4 regions of the Shinella sp. genome follow, and region 2 is predicted to be linked to each of the others. Evidence: predicted binding sites of a transcription regulator. Region 2 holds the regulator's gene; each other region holds the start of a gene.
What was found. Region 2 encodes PhoB, which activates phosphate uptake and scavenging genes when phosphate is short. Its sites were predicted from a motif close to TGTCATNNANCTGTCAT; they were not measured.
Positions count from the first base shown of each region.

Region 1 (4,591 bases), on a different contig from region 2:
AGGCGATCAGCGTGAAAAGCGCGAGGAAGAACAGGGGCGCGATGATCGCGAATTCCAATGCCGAGGTTCCGGTGCGATCCTTCGACAGGCGAGACAGGACGTGCATGACATCTCCTCCTTGGGATTGTCTGACGGCAAGGCTTTCCCGCATCCAAGATACGGATGCACTTTTATCGTGCGCCCAGAATCTTAATTTCTTCTATAAATTGCTCAGCCTAAAGTAGCGTATAACGCTGGTTGTATCGACGTGTTTTTCACTTTTGACGAAGTGCATCATGCAGCCGCAACACTTCCAGCTTCAACGCGGCGATCTCGTCGAGGAAATGCGTGTCGATCTTGTGATGCAGCGCCATCAGCTCGATCTCCGCCTTCAGGTTGACCTCGTAGTCCTTGGAGGCCTCGAAACGGTCGCGGGCGGCCTGCCGGTTCTGCGACATCATGATGATTGGCGCCTGAATTGCTGCGAGCATGGAAAGTACAAGGTTCAGGAAGATGAAGGGGTAGGGGTCGAAGGCGTCGCGTGCGAGCAGGATCGTGTTGGCGACCGTCCAGATGATCAGGAAGACGAAAAAACCGATGATGAAGCCCCACGAGCCGCCGACGCGGGCAATGCCGTCGGCCACTCGGTCGCCGAACGATTGTTTGGCTTCGAAGGCAATGTTCCTGTCTTGCGACAGGATTCGACCCTCGCGGGAGTGGAGAAGGACCTCGCGCTCGGTTTCGTCAAGGTCGTCGGTGGCTTTGCCGAAGAGGATTTGGGCAGCGTCGTCGAAGGGTCTCATGGCCGGGGCTCCGGAAAAGGAATCGGAGCCCTAGCCTAGCGCGGATCGGTTGCTTGTCAGAAGCCCGCGGCCATCAGCTCCGCATGGGAGTTGAAGAAACGTTCCAGGCCATACTGCTTGCCGAACATGATGTCGTGCTGCAGGAAACGGAAGTCGCGCACCAGCGGGTCGATCGTCTTCTTGCGTGCCCAGCCGGCAGTGCCCTTGCCCTTGGTGTCGATCAGCATGTAGCGGTCGATGACGCGCAGCTTGTCGTGCACCGCACCCAGGAAGCCAGTGTAGTAGGGATGCTCGAAGCCGGCTTCCTTGAGGATGAAGTAGGAGAGGAAGGCCGGGCTGATCGTGCCGACGTCCTTTTCCACGCCGGTCTTGTTCGACCAGATGACGAGGGGCGTTTCATGCTCCTTCTGCATCTGCTCGGGCGTGCCCTTGCGCGAGGCGGTGATGCCCTGCATGTAGCCGGAATTCTGGTAGACCGTGTTGAGCGGCGGCAGGTGGTCGCCGAAGACGACGATGATCGTCTCGCGGTCGCGGTTCTTCGCCCAGTCCATCAGCATCTTCAGGCTGCCGTCCGCTTCCTTCACGCCCTGGGCATAGCTTGCGAGCATGCGGGTGTCTCGCGCGTCCAGCTTGCTTTCGACGTCGATGTCGGTCTTCGCGTAGCGGCCGTCGTCATAGGGGCCGTGGCCCTGCAGCGTGACGGTGAAGAAGAAGAACGGATCTTCCTGCATGTCCGCCTGGCGGATGATCTCCTTGGTCAGCGCCTCGTCCGAGGTGAAGTTGCCGCGTTTTGCGAGCGGCGGCATCTTGTCGACATCCTTGAATGTCTGGAAACCGAAGGCCTTGTAGACGCTCGAACGGTTCCAGAACCAGCCGGAGAACGGATGGATGGCGCGCGCGGTATAGCCTTCAGCCCGGAAGAAGGTGGCGAGCGACGGGATCGGCTTGCGCACATACTGCTGGTAGGGAATGCTGCCCGTCGGCAGGAAAGCGTTGGAAAAGCCGGTCAGCGCCTCGAACTCGACATTGGCGGTCAGGCCGCCGAACTCCGGCGAGAAGACGCCGCCGCTCTGGTTTTCGCGGATCACCGGCATCGGATCGGCCGAGAGCTTTACGCCCTCAAGGCGCGTCGGGTCCCACAACGATTCGCTCATGACGACGATGACGTCTGGCTTGGAGCGGTGCGTGGTGCCGACCGGCAGGGGCTTTGACGGAATCTTGTCGATCGCGTCGATCATGTAGCCGGAGGGCGCCTGTACGTTGGCCATCGGCAGGTTGATGGCAAACGCCATCATGAAGCCGTTGTGGCGATAGTTTTCCGCCTGGTCCCACATGATCGGGAACACTTTTAGCCGGTCACGGACCCAGGAGAATTCGTTGTAGTCCATGATCGAGGCGAAGCCGGCCAGCAGCGGCAGCGCAATGGCAAGCCGCGTCAGGCGTTCCTTTCTGGTCAGCGGCCGGAAACGGCGCCAGGCGAAGACCCAGAGGCTGATGAGGCCGACGACCGAGGCGAGAACGGCCAGCGCCAGGCCCACGGCGGTCCACGGCCGGTCCTGCACCAGCACCGGCATCAATTCCATGATCTGGCGGCCGAAAAGCAGGTCGGTCGGGTAGAGTGGGTCGGTCAGGAAAACCTGCTTCTGCTGCGAAATCACACCCATCAGCATGACGAGCGGCGATACCAGAAGCACGGCCTTGTGCTGTCGGCCGATCAGCCCGTCGATGGCGAGATAGAGCAGGAAGAACACGCCCGCGGTGGTCCAGGCGGGCTGCTCGGGATTGGTGAAATAGATCCACGTCTGCTCGACCGAGCCACGCGTGATCAATTCGATGACGGTGACGGTCAGGAGTGCAAGAAGCCCGGAAACGGCCAGCGAACGTAGTACGGCGAGCGCCTTGGCATGGCGCGCGAAAAAGCCTGCCTCGACGGCAAGGCCTTCTGTGCTATTGATCGCCACGGCTGTGGAATTGAACAGGGCCAAGGCCGTCTCCAGATTTCATAAAAGTTTTGTGTATCTGTCATACGGACGTCATCTTGAACAGGAGATGAACGATTTCTGCAACGTTCTCCCCGTGCTTTGGTTCCCTCTGTTGCACCGCCGCAATGGCCGGCGGAACTCCTGAAAACGAGGGTTTTGCGCCGAAGCCGACGCGAAACGGCATCACGGTTCATTCCCAAAGCGCTTGTGATGTTCTAAAGAGCTTCTCGACCGTTCGAGAGAGCGATAGCCGCACGCGGCAGCAGGATCGGACACCAGGGCATTTTCCGCTTTCCCTGAAACGCGAAAACGCTCTGTCCCTATGTTTTTTACAGTTCCGGACGCAAAAGCGCTGCACGTTTTTGTTGGAATTGTTCTGAAGGAAACGGGTCCGCAGACATGACTTCCCAGGCTGATAAGACGACGCTGCGCATCGCCGTCGCGCAATTGAACCCGACGGTTGGTGATGTCGTCGCCAATCTCGCCAAGGCGCGCGCCGCCCGAGAGGATGCCGCCCGGCAAGGCGCCGACCTTCTGCTTCTCACGGAACTCTTCATCTCCGGCTACCCGCCGGAAGATCTCGTGCTGAAGCCCGCTTTCCTGAACACCTGCCGTCGCGCCATCGACGATCTCGCTGCCGACACGGCAGACGGCGGCCCCGGCGTCATCATCGGCTTCCCGCGGCAGGACGAGACGGGCCGCTACAATGCCGTCGCCGTGCTCGATGGCGGCAAGGTGATCGCCGTGCGCGACAAGGTGGACCTGCCGAACTACGGCGAGTTCGACGAAAAGCGCGTCTTCGACCAGGGCGCCATGCCCGGACCGGTGAATTTCCGCGGCGTGCGCCTCGGCATTCCGATCTGCGAGGACATCTGGGGCGATCTCGGCGTCTGCGAGACGCTGGCGGAAAGCGGTGCGGAAATCCTGCTCTCGCCGAACGGTTCGCCCTACTATCGCGGCAAGGTCGACATCCGCCATCAGGTGGCGCTGAAGCAGGTCATCGAGACCGGCCTGCCGCTGCTCTATGCCAACCAGCTCGGCGGCCAGGATGAACTCGTCTTCGACGGCGCGAGCTTCGCCTTCAATACCGACAAGACGCTCGCTTTCCAGATGAGCCAGTTCGAGGAGACGATCGCGCTCACCACCTGGAAGAAGCATGGCGAGGGCTGGGTCTGCGACGGCGGGCCGATGTCGCGCATTCCGGAAAAGGAGGAGGCGGATTACCGCGCCTGCCTGCTCGGCTTCCGCGACTACGTCAACAAGAACGGTTTCAAGAATGTCGTGCTCGGCCTGTCCGGCGGCATCGATTCGGCGATCTGCGCGGCGATCGCCGTCGATGCGCTGGGCGAGGAGCGGGTGCGCTGCGTGATGCTGCCCTACCGCTATACCTCGAAGGACTCTTTCAAGGACGCGGCCGATTGCGCCAAGCTGCTTGGCTGCCGTTATGACATCGTGCCGATCGAGGCGCCGGTGACGGGCTTCCTCTCCGCGCTGTCGGAAACCTTCGAAGGCACGGAAGAGGGCATCACGGAGGAAAACCTGCAGAGCCGTACGCGCGGCACGATCCTCATGGCGATCTCCAACAAGTTCGGCTCGATGGTCGTCACCACCGGCAACAAGTCGGAAATGTCGGTCGGTTACGCCACGCTCTACGGCGACATGAACGGTGGCTTCAATCCCATCAAGGACCTCTACAAGATGCAGGTCTACGCGCTGTCGCGCTGGCGCAACGGGCATGTGCCGCCAGGTGCCCTCGGCCCGACGGGCGAGGTGATCCCCAACAATATCATCGACAAGGCGCCGTCTGCGGAACTGCGTCCCAACCAG
Region 1 is NZ_JBQVPI010000001.1:889,305-893,895, forward strand. It holds gene ACT6VE_RS04195 (TadE/TadG family type IV pilus assembly protein) at 1-106, opposite strand, end outside; gene ACT6VE_RS04200 (DUF1003 domain-containing protein) at 255-782, opposite strand; gene ACT6VE_RS04205 (LTA synthase family protein) at 839-2,761, opposite strand; gene ACT6VE_RS04210 (NAD+ synthase) at 3,164-4,591, shown strand, end outside.
Region 1: the regulator PhoB is predicted to act here: its motif matches at 2,803-2,819, upstream of ACT6VE_RS04205 (LTA synthase family protein).

Region 2 (4,591 bases):
GCGGCGATGGTCGCGATCGTGCGGCCGTGGAAGGCGCCGTCGAAGGTGATGATGTGGAACTTGCCGGGGTGACCCTTGGCGAAATGGTAGCGACGCGCCGTCTTGATCGCGCATTCCAGCGCTTCCGCCCCCGAATTGGTGAAAAACACCTTGTCGGCGAAGGTCGCCTCCGTCAGCCGGCGACCGAGAATTTCCTGGCCCGGAACCTCATAGAGGTTGGACAGGTGCCAGACCTTGTCGGCCTGGTCCTTCAGTGCGGCGACGAGATGGGGATGCGCATGGCCCAGCGAATTGACGGCGACGCCGGCGGCGAAATCGAGATATCGCTCGCCATTTTCGGCGACCAGCCAGACGCCCTCCCCGCGCGTGAACCGGAGCGGTGCACGCATATAGGTTTCATAGAGCGGCGCGGCATCGGCCATGGCGCGGATCCTCCGAAAAGAGATGCGGAAAAACTCGTTTACGACTTGACTTTTCCAGGCTCCAGAAAAATCAAAAACCGCCTTTCGGCGGCATGCTGCACTATCGGCATTTCCCCCTGCAATGTCAATGAAATGCGCGTCTGAAATGCCGCTGAACCTACCGCAACGTGAGGATTCACGATACGCGCGCAAGGTGTCGCTCTTGAGTCACACCAGGGCAGCAAGTTGGGGAAAACTACGAAATCGATTCGCACCGATTCCCGCGACTCTTGTCACAGAGTCCCCCGAACTCTAGGTTAAAGACCAATTACTAGACTGCATGCGGCGGAACTAGTCACCAAAAGAGTTAGGGCGTTCAAATTCCGGACCTGTCCGGAACGCGATGAGGGATTCCCACATTGCGAACGTCGAACGGAGACGAGAAGATGAACTGGACAGACGAGCGGGTCGAGAAACTCACGAAGCTCTGGAGCGAAGGCCTGAGCGCGAGCCAGATCGCTGCGCAGCTCGGCGGCGTCAGCCGCAACGCTGTCATCGGCAAAGTGCACCGGCTGAATTTGCCGGGCCGTGCGAAAGCCGGCGGCACACCAAGCGCCACCCGTCCGAAGCGCCCCGTCGTTGCAGCGCCGCGGCCGTCGAACTTCGCGGCCCGTCCGGTCCCCGCTCGCGTAGCAACGCGCCCGGCCGGCATGATCATCGCCAAGGAAGATATCGACGCCGGTTTCGACGCGCAGATCGAGCAGCTTCCGGTTCCCGCCAACGGCAACAAGACGGTTGTGCCGATGTCGCGGAAGCTGGAACTGACCGAGCTGACCGAGCGCACCTGCAAATGGCCGATCGGCGACCCGCTGAACGACGACTTCCACTTCTGCGGCAATGAGTCCCCGGACAACTCGCCCTACTGCACCTACCACCAGCGCCTCGCCTACCAGCCTTCGGCTGAACGGCGCCGGATGCGCTAGCCGAAACGAAAAGCTGAATGCGATGAGGGCCCGGAAGGGCCCTTTCTTTTGTGCTGACGAAGGGCGCGTACGGCCCCCAAAAACGCAAACAGGCCCCGAAAGGCCCATTTCCGTCCTTGGGAGGAAACGTTTTTCTCAGGTTTCCAGCGAGTAGCCGGCGCCGCGGACCGTGCGGATGACGTCCTGCATGTTGGCGAAATTGAGCGCCTTGCGCAGGCGCCCGACATGCACGTCGACGGTGCGTTCGTCGACATAGATGTCATGGCCCCAGACGCCATCGAGAAGCTGCGAGCGCGAGAAGACGCGGCCGGGCGAGGTCATCAGGAACTCCAGCAGGCGGAACTCCGTCGGGCCGAGGCGGACTTCGCGAGTGCGCCGGTGCACGCGGTGCGTCTCGCGGTCGAGTTCGATATCGCCGCAGCGCAGCACCGTCGAGACGACCTCGGGCTTTGCGCGGCGCAACATGGCGCGAACGCGGGCGACAAGCTCCGGCGTCGAGAACGGCTTGACGACATAGTCGTCGGCGCCGGTCGCGAGCCCACGTACGCGCTCGCTCTCCTCGCCGCGTGCCGTCAGCATGATGATCGGCAGGCGCTCGGTTTCGGGGCGCTGGCGCAGCCGCCGGCACAGCTCGATGCCCGAAACGCCCGGCAGCATCCAATCGAGGATGAGAAGGTCCGGCAGTCGCTCCTGCAGGCGCATCTCGGCCTCGTCACCGTTCAGGATCGTATCGACCTCAAAACCTTCGGCCTCGAGATTGTAGCGCAGGAGGACGCTGAGCGCTTCCTCGTCTTCGACGACGGCAATTCTGGGCACCATGGAGGTGAAACTCCTTACTCGGAGGCGTCGGTAACGTCGGCAGTGACAACCGACGTCGTGGTGTCGTCCTTCGGGCGCTCACCCTCGGGCTGCGAGCCGGTCGCCATATAGTAGATGGTTTCCGCAATGTTGGTCGCGTGGTCGCCAATGCGCTCGATGTTCTTGGCGCAGAACAGCAGATGCGTGCAGGGCGTGATGTTGCGCGGATCTTCCATCATGTAGGTCAGGAGTTCGCGGAACAGCGATGTGTAGATCGCGTCGATCTCGTCGTCGCGCTCGCGGATGGCCTTGGCCTTCTCGATCGAGCGGGTCGCGTAGACGTCGAGGACTTCTTTCAGCTGCATCAGCGCGAGTTCCGCGAGATGCTCGAGACCACGGGTGAGCTTGCGCGGCATGCCCGAGCTCTGCACGGCGATAACGCGCTTGGCGGTGTTCTTGCCAAGGTCGCCGACGCGCTCCAGTTCGGCCGCGATGCGGATGGCGCCCATGATTTCGCGCAGATCCGCCGCCATCGGCTGGCGCTTGGCGATCGTGACGATCGCCTTCTCGTTGATCTGGCGCTCGGCAGTGTCGAGGATGACGTCCTCGGAAATGACCTTCTGCGCCAGGGCGCCATCGGTGGCAACCAGGGCCCGGACGGCATCCGCCACCATCTGCTCGGCCGTGCCGCCCATCTCGGAGATGCGGCGGGAGAGGTATTTCAGTTCTTCGTCGTAAATCGAGACGATATGGGTCGATGACATGGTTCTGTCCTTAATGCGCTCGGGTTCTTCGTTTGACGCAATTCCGAACGCAAAACCGTTTCACACTTTTGCTGGAATTGCTTGGGTACTTGGCGACGCCGGAGGCGTCAGCCGAAGCGGCCCATGATGTAGTCCTGCGTGCGCTGGTCGTCCGGGTTGGTGAACATCTTGTCGGTGTCGTTCTCCTCGACGAGATTGCCGAGGTGGAACATGGCGGTGCGCTGCGAGACGCGGGCCGCCTGCTGCATCGAGTGCGTCACGATAACGATCGTGAAGTTGGCGCGCAGCTCATGGATCAGTTCCTCGACCTTGGCGGTCGCGATCGGGTCGAGCGCCGAGCACGGCTCATCCATCAGGATGACTTCCGGGCTGACGGCGACGGCACGCGCGATGCACAGGCGCTGCTGCTGGCCGCCGGAGAGGCCGGTTCCGCCCTCCTGCAGGCGATCCTTCACCTCGTTCCACAGGCCGGCCTTCTGCAGGCTCTTTTCGACGATGGCATCCATGTCCGGCTTCGTCTTGGCGAGGCCGTGGATGCGCGGGCCGTAGGCGACATTTTCGTAGATCGACTTCGGGAAGGGGTTCGGCTTCTGGAACACCATGCCGACGCGGGCGCGCAGTTCCACGACGTCGATGTTCGGGTCGTAGATGTCGTCCGTATCAAGCGTGATGCGGCCGGTGACGCGGCAGCCTTCGATCGTGTCGTTCATGCGGTTCAGCGTGCGCAGGAACGTCGACTTGCCACAGCCCGACGGGCCGATGAGCGCAGTCACTGTGTTTTCACGAACGTTCAGGTTGACGTCGTATAGGGCGCGCTTGTCGCTGTAATAGACCGAAACGTCCTTGCCGATCATCTTGTAGGAAATGTCGTTCATTTTCTTGTCCAGCGCTTTCTCGACTGCTGCTTCTGACATGATGTTCATCTGTCTATAACCTTCTACCAGCGCCGTTCAAAACGGCGGCGCAACAGGATTGCACCCACATTCATGAGGATGAGGAAGATGAGGAGGATGATGATCGCTCCCGATGTACGCTCAACGAAGGCGCGCTCAGCCTCGTTCGCCCACATGTAGATCTGCACCGGAAGGGCCGTTGCGGGATCCATCGGCGTGGACGGAATATCCGCGACGAAGGCCACCATGCCGATAAGCAGCAGCGGTGCGGTTTCGCCGAGCGCGTGGGCGAGGCCGATGATCGTGCCGGTCAGGATGCCCGGCATGGCGAGCGGCAGGACGTGGTGGAACACGGTCTGCATCTTCGAGGCGCCGAGGCCCAGCGCCGCAGCGCGGATCGACGGCGGCACGGCTTTCAGGGCCGCGCGGGTCGCGATGATGATCGTCGGCAGCGTCATCAGGGTCAGCACCAGGCCGCCGACGAGGGCTGCCGAGCGCGGGAAGCCCGCGAAGTTGACGAAGACGGCGAGACCGAGCAGACCGTAGACGATCGACGGCACCGCGGCGAGGTTGTTGATGTTCACCTCGATAAGGTCGGTGAAGCGGTTCTTCGGGGCGAACTCCTCGAGATAGATCGAGGCGGCGACACCGATCGGCAGCGACAGCGCGAGCACGATCAGCATCATGTAGAGCGAGCCGACGGCCGCGACGCCGACGCCGGCGGCTTCCGGACGGCTCGATGCGCCGTTGAC
Region 2 is NZ_JBQVPI010000009.1:186,180-190,770, reverse strand. It holds gene ACT6VE_RS18440 (aspartate aminotransferase family protein) at 1-422, opposite strand, end outside; gene ACT6VE_RS18435 (GcrA family cell cycle regulator) at 848-1,384, shown strand; gene phoB (phosphate regulon transcriptional regulator PhoB) at 1,520-2,203, opposite strand; gene phoU (phosphate signaling complex protein PhoU) at 2,218-2,946, opposite strand; gene pstB (phosphate ABC transporter ATP-binding protein PstB) at 3,054-3,869, opposite strand; gene pstA (phosphate ABC transporter permease PstA) at 3,884-4,591, opposite strand, start outside.

Region 3 (4,591 bases), on a different contig from region 2:
GCCGGAAGCCACACTCTGGGGCTGAATGTCCGGGCGCGGAGCAACAAACCGGCCGGCCACGACGCAGACAAGGCCAGCCGCAGCGACCGCCGACATCAAATAGAAGCCGCTCACGCCATACCAGCTGAAGACATAGCCGGAGGCGAACGTGGCGATGGCCATGAAGATGCCGTTGTAGAAGAAGTAGAGCCCTTGCGCGGCACCCTCCTGCTCCTCTGCGACACGCTCCACGAGCCGGCTTTGCAGGCTCATGTGGATGATCGCATAGGTAAAGGCATGCAGGCACTGCAGCACGAGATAACCGGTAAATGACATTTCGATAGGAAAGAGCGCCCACCGGACGACGGCGACGGCACAGCCGAGCGTCATCATGGACCACAGATTAAACCGCCGGCGCAGTTGCACGGAAAAGACAAACATGACCACTTCGGCGAGAACGCCGGCACTCCAAAGAATGCCCACATCGGTGCCGCTGAACCCCATTTTCTGCCAATAGATTGCCGAAAACGCGAAAAGCATCGCGTGACTTGCACTGACAAGCGAGCCGCCAATCATCAGGAGCTGCACATCCCATAGGCGCAATGTGCTTTTCGTCGGCATCGTCGCCACGGCCGCAATGGGTGACGGGCGGCGCGGCTTGCCGGTTTTCGGCGCAATCAACGCGGCGAGCACAGTCAGGACGAAGGCAACGGCCATCGCGGGAAGCACCATGGCACCGCCGAACAGCCCGGCGAGCCAGCCGCCGACCATCGTCGCCACGACAAAGGCGAGCGAGCCCCAGAGCCGCATCTTGCCGTAATCGAAATTCCAGCGCCGCACGCCGGAAAGCATGATCGCCTCGGTAATCGGCACATAGGGGGAGTAGACCGCGCCCTGGAGCGTATAGAGCAGCAATATCGGCCAGAAAGACCCGGTCGCAAACAGCGCGACCGCCGTCACCAGCGACAGCACGCCCGACCAGATGAGCACGATCGAGCGCTCGCCGAGCCGGTCGGCCACCACGCCGGCAATGGGCGCGGTGAAGACGCGCACGAACATCGGCACGGCAAGCACGATGCCGATCTGGAAATCGCTCATCTTCAGCGTTTCCAGCCAGACCGGAAAAAACGGCAGCGCAATGCCGTTGACCATCATCGGCGCGCAGAAAACAAGGGCGATGCGCGCGGCGAAATACGGCGGCGCGCCGGCGGTCACGGAAAACCCGGAAGGGGCGGTCATTGGCGGGGAACCTGCGTTGGAACGCCTCGGCTCTATCACGCCGATGTACGTACGCCAATCCGCTATTTCTGCCCTTTGCCGACAATGCCCAGTTTGTGAAAGCCGACTATGCGGCCTCCGGCTCGCGGGCCTCCATCGCCAGCATCTGGCGCGACACCGGAATCACTTCCGCAGGCGTCGTTGCGAGCTTCTGCCAGGTGATCAGCTCCATCTCGCCATCATGATGCTCGGCGATCGCCGTGCAGCTCTCCACCCAATCGCCGCTGTTGATGTAGCGGATGCCGTCGATCTCGGTGATGACGGCGTGGTGGATGTGCCCGCAGATGACACCGTCGGCGTCGTTGCGTCGCGCCTCTTCGACGACGACCTTCTGGAACTCGCCGATGAAATTCACCGCCGATTTCACCTGCTGCTTGGCCCAGGACGAGAAGGACCAGTCTGGCAGGCCGAGCCGGCGGCGGACGGCGGCGAATACGACGTTGATGGCGATGGCTGCATCATAGGCCCAGTCGCCGAGATAGGCGACGACGCGGGCATGGCGCACGACGACGTCGAATTCGTCGCCATGCAGCACGAGGTAGCGCTTGCCATCGGCCGCTTCATGAATGATGCGCTCCGCCACCTCGACGCCGCCGAAATGGGTGCCTGGGAACTCGCGCAGGAATTCGTCATGGTTGCCGGGGATGTAGATGATGCGCGTGCCCTTGCGCGCCTTGCGCAGGAGTTTTTGGGTCACATCATTGAAGGCCTGCGGCCAGTACCAGTTGCGCTTCAGGCGCCAGCCGTCGACGATGTCGCCGACGAGCACGATCGTCTCCGCTTCATGATGCCGCAGGAAGTCGATCAGAAAGTCCGCCTTGGCTGCCTTCGATCCCAGATGCACGTCCGAGATGAACAGCGTACGGAAGTAGCGAATGTTCGGGTCAGCGGGGGTCACAGTCATGCGTGGTTCTCCGGGTGGCCGGCCGCCGCGAACATCGTCATGAAGGGCGGCTTTCATACCGTTGAAAACCAGACTCCTGTTTCAGATTGATGACACACCTATGCATTTTCGATCCGCAAATAGGCATTGCACAGGTCGATGAATGCGGCTTTATGGAATGTTCCGAAAACTTCACGTCGCGGCGGTTTCGTGTCAGGAATGGCCGCAACGAAAACAGCATATGGCAGGGAGCACTATGAGCACGGGTGATAAATCGAGGACGCAGGACGGTCCGGCAAGCGGCGACATCGACCAACAGGCCCTCTTCTTCCACCGTTACCCCCGCCCCGGCAAGCTCGAGATCACTGCCACCAAGCCGCTCGGCAACCAGCGCGACCTGGCGCTCGCCTATTCACCCGGCGTGGCTGCCCCGTGTCTTGCCATCCGCGACGATCCGAGCACGGCCGCCGACTATACGGCGCGCGCCAACCTCGTCGCCGTCGTATCGAACGGCACGGCTGTTCTCGGCCTCGGCAATATCGGCCCCCTCGCTTCCAAGCCGGTGATGGAAGGCAAAGCGGTCCTCTTCAAGAAATTCGCCGGCATCGACGTGTTCGACATCGAGATCGACGCACCGACCGTCGACGAGATGGTCAGCGTTGTCTCGGCGCTGGAGCCGACCTTCGGCGGCATCAACCTGGAAGACATCAAGGCGCCGGAATGTTTTGAAGTCGAACGCCAGCTGCGCGAAAAGATGGACATCCCCGTCTTCCACGACGACCAGCATGGCACGGCGATCATCGTCGCCGCCGCAGTGCTGAACGGTCTGGAACTGGCTGGAAAAGCCCTGGCTGACGCCAAGATCGTCGCCTCCGGGGCCGGCGCCGCGGCACTCGCCTGCCTCAACCAGCTCGTCGTGCTCGGCGCCAAGGTCGAGAACATCTGGGTGCACGATCTCGAAGGCCTCGTCTACAAGGGCCGCGAAGTGCTGATGGACCGATGGAAGGACGTTTATGCACAGGAGACGGACAAGCGCCAGCTTTCCGAAAGCATCGACGGCGCCGACGTCTTCCTCGGCCTTTCGGCCGCCGGTGTCCTGAAGCCGGAACTGCTCGCCCGCATGGCCGAACGGCCGTTGATCATGGCGCTCGCCAACCCGACGCCGGAAATCATGCCGGAAGAAGCGCGCGCCGCCCGCCCTGACGCGATGATCTGCACCGGCCGCTCGGACTTCCCCAACCAGGTCAACAACGTCCTCTGCTTCCCCTACATCTTCCGCGGCGCGCTCGATTGCGGTGCGCGCACGATCAACGAGGAGATGAAGATGGCGGCGGTCCGGGCGATCGCAGCGCTTGCCCGCGAGGAAGTGTCGGACGTTGCCGCCCGCGCCTATTCCGGCGACACGCCGAGCTTTGGCCCGAACTACCTGATCCCCTCGCCCTTCGACCAGCGCCTCATCCTGCGCATCGCGCCGGCCGTTGCCCGTGCGGCGGCGGAAACCGGCGTTGCCACGCGCCCGATAACCGATTTCGACGCCTATCTCGATCAGTTGAACCGCTTCGTCTGGCGCTCGGGCTTCATCATGAAGCCGATCTTCGCCGCCGCGAAGAAGGCAGAAAAGAAACGCGTGATCTTCGCCGAAGGCGAGGACGAGCGCGTGCTGCGCGCCGCCCAGGTGCTGCTGGAAGAGGATATCGCCAAGCCGATCCTCATCGGCCGCCCGCACATCATCGAAGCGCGCCTCAAGCGGTATGGCCTGCGTGTGCGCCCGACCGTCGATTTCGAGGTGGTGAACCCGGAGGACGATCCGCGCTACCGTGACTATGTCGACGACTATTTCCGCATCGTCGGCCGCAAGGGCGTGAACCCGGAAGCTGCCCGCACCATCGTGCGCACGAACCAGACGGTCATTGGGGCGCTCGCCGTCAAGCGTGGCGAAGCCGACGCGCTGATCTGCGGCGTCGAAGGCCGCTATGCCCGGCATCTGCGCGATGTGCGCCAGATCATCGGCAAGAGGGACGGCGTGCTCGATTTCTCGGCACTCAGCCTGCTCATCTCGCAGCGCGGTGCCACCTTCTTCACCGATACCTACGTCACCTGCGAGCCGACCGCCGAAGCGGTCGCCCAGATGACGGTGATGGCGGCGCAGGAAATCCGCCGATTCGGCATCACGCCGCGCGCCGCCCTCGTCTCGCACTCGAATTTCGGTTCACGCGATTCCGAAAGCGCCTTCAAGATGCGACGGGCCATGGAGCTTGTGCGGGAGACGGATCCGGACCTCGAGGCTGACGGTGAAATGCACGGCGATGCCGCCATTTCCGAGGCGCTACGCCAGCGCGTCATGCCGAATTCGACGCTGACGGGCGAAGCAAACCTGCTCGTTTTCCCGAACCTTGACGCCGCCAACATCACGCTCGGCGTGGTCAAGACGATGACGGACAGCCTGCATGT
Region 3 is NZ_JBQVPI010000001.1:903,151-907,741, reverse strand. It holds gene ACT6VE_RS04265 (MFS transporter) at 1-1,218, opposite strand, end outside; gene dgcA (N-acetyl-D-Glu racemase DgcA) at 1-25, shown strand, start outside; gene ACT6VE_RS04260 (UDP-2,3-diacylglucosamine diphosphatase) at 1,325-2,161, opposite strand; gene ACT6VE_RS04255 (NADP-dependent malic enzyme) at 2,397-4,591, shown strand, end outside.
Region 3: the regulator PhoB is predicted to act here: its motif matches at 2,240-2,256, upstream of ACT6VE_RS04260 (UDP-2,3-diacylglucosamine diphosphatase).

Region 4 (4,591 bases), on a different contig from region 2:
GCGGCCAAGGGCACCAACCTGCTCGGCGTCAAGGCCGTGGTGGCACAGTCCTTCGAGCGCATCCACCGCTCCAACCTCGTCGGCATGGGCATCGTGCCCTTCGTCTTCGAAGAAGGCACGACCTGGGCGTCGCTCGACCTCAAGGGCGACGAAGTCGTCACGATCGAGGGCCTGGAAGGCGACATAAAGCCGCGCGAGAAGAAGATCGCCAAGATCACCTATGCCGACGGCACGGTGAAGGAGGTTCCGCTGCTTTGCCGCATCGATACGCTCGACGAAGTCACCTACATGAACAATGGCGGCATCCTGCAGACCGTTCTGCGCGACCTCGCCGCCTGATCGATTTCAACGTCAAAACACGAAATGCCGGGGCCAAAACCCCGGCATTTTTCGTTTTCCGGAGCCTTTTTCTCCGCTATGAAGCTCACTCCATCGTGACTTCCTGTTGAACCGGCAAGCGCGTATGACGGGCTCAACAGGCTGGCATTGCCGGCGCTCCATTGGAAATGATCATGCCGAGACCGCACATACTGGATTGTCTGGCGATCCTGCTCGCGTTGGGAGCCGGCACAGGGGCTGCGCATGCGCAGGAAATAACGAAGCCCAAGGGTGTCGTCGAACTCTTCACCAGCCAGGGCTGTTCCTCCTGCCCGCCGGCCGACAAGGCGCTCGAAACGCTTGCCCGTGAAGGCGAGGTCGTGGCGCTCTCCTACCATGTCGACTACTGGAACTATCTCGGCTGGGCGGACACGCTCGCTTCCAAGGACAATACCGACCGGCAATATGCCTATGCCCGCATGTTCGGCCGCAATGGCGTCTACACGCCGCAGGCCGTGTTGAACGGCCGCGAGCACATCAACGGTGCGGATATTTCGGGCATCCGCTCGCGCATCGGTGCCATGCCCGACGAGGGCAAGGGGCTGACGGTGCCGGTCGACGTCGAGGTCAAGAACGACGAATTGCGCATCCGCGTCGGCCCCGGCGAAGGCAAGGCCAATATCGTCATCGCCTATTTCGAGCGCGAGCGCACGATCAACATCGACAAGGGCGAGAATCTCGGCAAGACGGTCAACTACTGGCACGCCGTGACCGACATGGAAACGATCGGCATGTGGGAAGGCAAGGAGACCAACCTGGTGCTGCCGGCCGACATGCTGAAGAAGAAAAAGAAGTCCGGCGGCTGCGCCGTGCTTATCCAGCGCATGCAGACAGCCGATACGCCCGGCGCCATTCTGGGCGCGACGGTGCTGACGGGCGACAAGAAGTCTCGGTAAATTCCCCCTTGGGGGGAGGCCCGGTCCGGTTTCTTCGAGGGGCTGGGGCTTGAGGGTTCGAAGAAACACGGACCGGACCAAGACGAAGTTACCGGCAACGGAATACAGGGCAACTTCGACAGGCGCTCGCCCTACCAAACCGGCTTCCCGCACAAGGCAGCAGGCAGGCATGGGCTGCGACTGGCGAACTCTCGCTGCAAATTTGGGCGTCTGTTTGTCTGAAATGCGGCGAAGTCGATTTTTGCGAAAACGCAAGTCTCGGCCCATCCGCCTTGCATTTCGGCTCCGGTCAGGCACACTGTCACCTCGCCGTCACAGACGAGGTGCGGAGATTCGATGACTGATCAGCCGGATTTGCAGGCTTCCAATGGCGTGGTCGACCTCAGGGAATACAGGAGCAGCAAGGATCCGCTGCCCATAACGTTCCATCGACGGGAGCTCGACGCAATCCTTCGGGTCTACGGCCGCATGGTCGGCGAGGGCGAATGGCGCGACTACGCCATCGACCATATGCGCGAGAAGGCGGTGTTCTCCATCTTCAAGCGTTCGGGCGAAATGCCGCTCTACCGTGTCGAAAAAACCCCCAAGCTCACCGCCAAGCAGGGCGCCTACAGCGTCATCAACCAGCACGGCACCATCCTGAAACGCGGCCACGAGTTGAGCCAGGTTCTCAAGGTGTTCGACAAGGCCCTGCGGCTCATCGAGACGTAGCGGCTTTACGCCATCGTTCCCGGATAATCCTGCGTAGACGGCTCCGTGCCGGCGCCCTCGCCGAGCGCGCGCTGCATGAACACCGTATCCAGCCAGCGCCCGTGCTTGAAGCCGGTTGCCGTCATGCGGCCTGAATGTTCGAAGCCGGCCGCGCTGTGCACGGCGATGGAGGCGGGGTGTGCGCCGCCGATGACGGCCACCATCTGGCGGAAGCCGAGATCCGTGCAGCGGCGGATCAATTCCGCCAGCAACGCCTTGCCGACGCCCTTGCCACGCGCTTCCGGCGCCAGATAGACCGAATCCTCGACGAGCCAGCGATAGGCCGGTCGCGTGCGGAAGGCCGATGCGTAGGCATAGCCGAGAATGAGACCGGTCTGCTCGATTGCCACGATATAGGGGTAGCCCTTGTCGGTGATCGACTTGAAGCGCGTTCCCATCTCGTCAAGCGACGGCGGGTCGACCTCGTAGCTCGCCACCCCGTTCAGCACGGATTCGCGGTAGATTTCTGTGAAGGCAGCAATATCGCCGGGATCGGCGGTGCGGATGACGAAGCTCATGGAAAGCCCACGTTTGTATGACAATTCCGCCGCGTTTTGCGTCCGGCCTTCCCGGAAAGCAAGATCAAAAAGGGGATGGGGTTACCCCATCCCCCCGGTTTGTCGAAAAGCCTTTGCCACCACGACGTCATTCCCGGTCTCGACCCGAGGATGACGAAGGTGAGGTATGGGCCGCTCAGGCGCCGTAGACGATGAGCAGGTCCTTGGCGTCGATCTGGTCACCGGCCTTCACCAGCACTTCCGAGACCGTGCCGTCCTTTTCCGCATGCAGCGCCGTTTCCATCTTCATCGCCTCAATGGAGAGCAGCACGTCGCCGGCCTTGACCGACTGGCCGGCCGAGACCGAGACCGTCGAGATGACGCCCGGCATCGGCGCACCGAGATGGGTGGCGTTGGCGATGTCCGCCTTGCGGCGGGCCGTCGACGTCGCAGCGCGGTTGCGGTCCGGAACCTTGATGAGGCGCGGCTGGCCGTTCAGCTCGAAGAACACCTTCACCATGCCCTGCGTATCCGGCTCACTCTGCGCCTGGTGCAGGATGACGAGCGAGACGCCCTTTTCCAGTTCCGGCGACAGTTCCTCGCCGGGCGAAAGGCCGTAGAAATAGGCCGGCGTCGGCAGGATGCTCACAGGACCGTAGGTATCGGCCGCGAGCGCGTAGTCCGTGAAGACCTTCGGATACATCAGGTAGGAGGCGAACTCGAAGTCGTCGACCTTGCGCTCCAGCTTGTCCTCGATGGTTTTACGCTCGGCATCGAGATCGGCCGGCGGCAGCAGCGAACCTGGCACGGCGGTATAGGGCGCCTCGCCCTTCAGTGCCTTCTTCTGCAGTGCCTGCGGCCAGCCGCCCGGGGGCTGGCCGAGGTCACCCTTCAGCATCGAGACGACCGAGTCCGGGAAGGAGACGTCCTTCGACGGGTTCTCGACGTCCGCGACCGTCAGGTCCTGGCTGACCATCATCAGCGCCATGTCGCCCACCACCTTGGAGGATGGCGTCACCTTGACAATATCGCCGAACATCTGGTTGGCGTCGGCATAGGCCTGGGCGACCTTGTGCCACTTGGTCTCAAGCCCGAGCGAGCGGGCCTGTTCCTTGAGGTTGGTGAACTGGCCGCCCGGCATTTCATGCAGGTAGACTTCGGACGCCGGCCCCTTGAGGTCGCTTTCGAAGGCGGCGTACTGGTAGCGCACGGCTTCCCAGTAGAAGGAAATGCGGCGAATCCATGCCGGATCGAGGCCCGGATCGCGCTCCGTGCCCTTCAGGGCCTCGACGATCGAGCCGAGGCAGGGCTGCGAGGTGTTGCCGGACAGCGCATCCATTGCCGCATCCACCACGTCGACACCCGATTCAACGGCTGCGAGCACGGTTGCGGCGGCAATGCCGGACGTATCGTGCGTGTGGAAATGGATCGGCAGGTCGGTCGCCTCGCGCAGCGCCTTGAACAGCACGCGGGCGGCAGCAGGCTTCAAGAGACCCGCCATGTCCTTCAGCGCGATCATGTGGGCGCCGGCCTTTTCCAGGTCGGCGGCGAGCGCGGTGTAGTACTTCAGATCATATTTCGGGCGAGCGGAATTGAGGAGGTCGCCGGTATAGCAGATCGCCGCCTCACAGATCCTGTCCTCTTCCGCGATCGCATCCATCGACACACGCATGTTGTCGACCCAGTTAAGGCAGTCGAACACGCGAAAAACGTCGATGCCGCCCTTGGCTGCCTGGCGGACAAAATATTTCACGACATTGTCGGGATAATTCTTGTAGCCGACGCCGTTGGCGCCGCGCAGCAGCATCTGCAAGAGCAGGTTCGGCGCGTCCTCGCGGATGCGGGCGAGGCGATCCCACGGGTCTTCCGTCAGGAAGCGCATGGAGACGTCGAAGGTCGCGCCGCCCCAGCACTCCAGCGAGAAGAGCTGCGGTAGCGCCCGGGCATAGGTGCCGGCGACGCGGGCGATATCATGCGTGCGCATGCGGGTGGCAAGCAGCGACTGGTGGCCATCGCGCATGGTCGTGTCGGTCAGGAAGACCTGGCTTTCGCCGCGCACCCATTCGGCAA
Region 4 is NZ_JBQVPI010000007.1:56,961-61,551, reverse strand. It holds gene acnA (aconitate hydratase AcnA) at 1-339, shown strand, start outside; gene ACT6VE_RS14790 (DUF1223 domain-containing protein) at 513-1,274, shown strand; gene ACT6VE_RS14785 (DUF2794 domain-containing protein) at 1,611-1,985, shown strand; gene ACT6VE_RS14780 (GNAT family N-acetyltransferase) at 1,991-2,542, opposite strand; gene pyc (pyruvate carboxylase) at 2,718-4,591, opposite strand, start outside.
Region 4: the regulator PhoB is predicted to act here: its motif matches at 1,574-1,590, upstream of ACT6VE_RS14785 (DUF2794 domain-containing protein).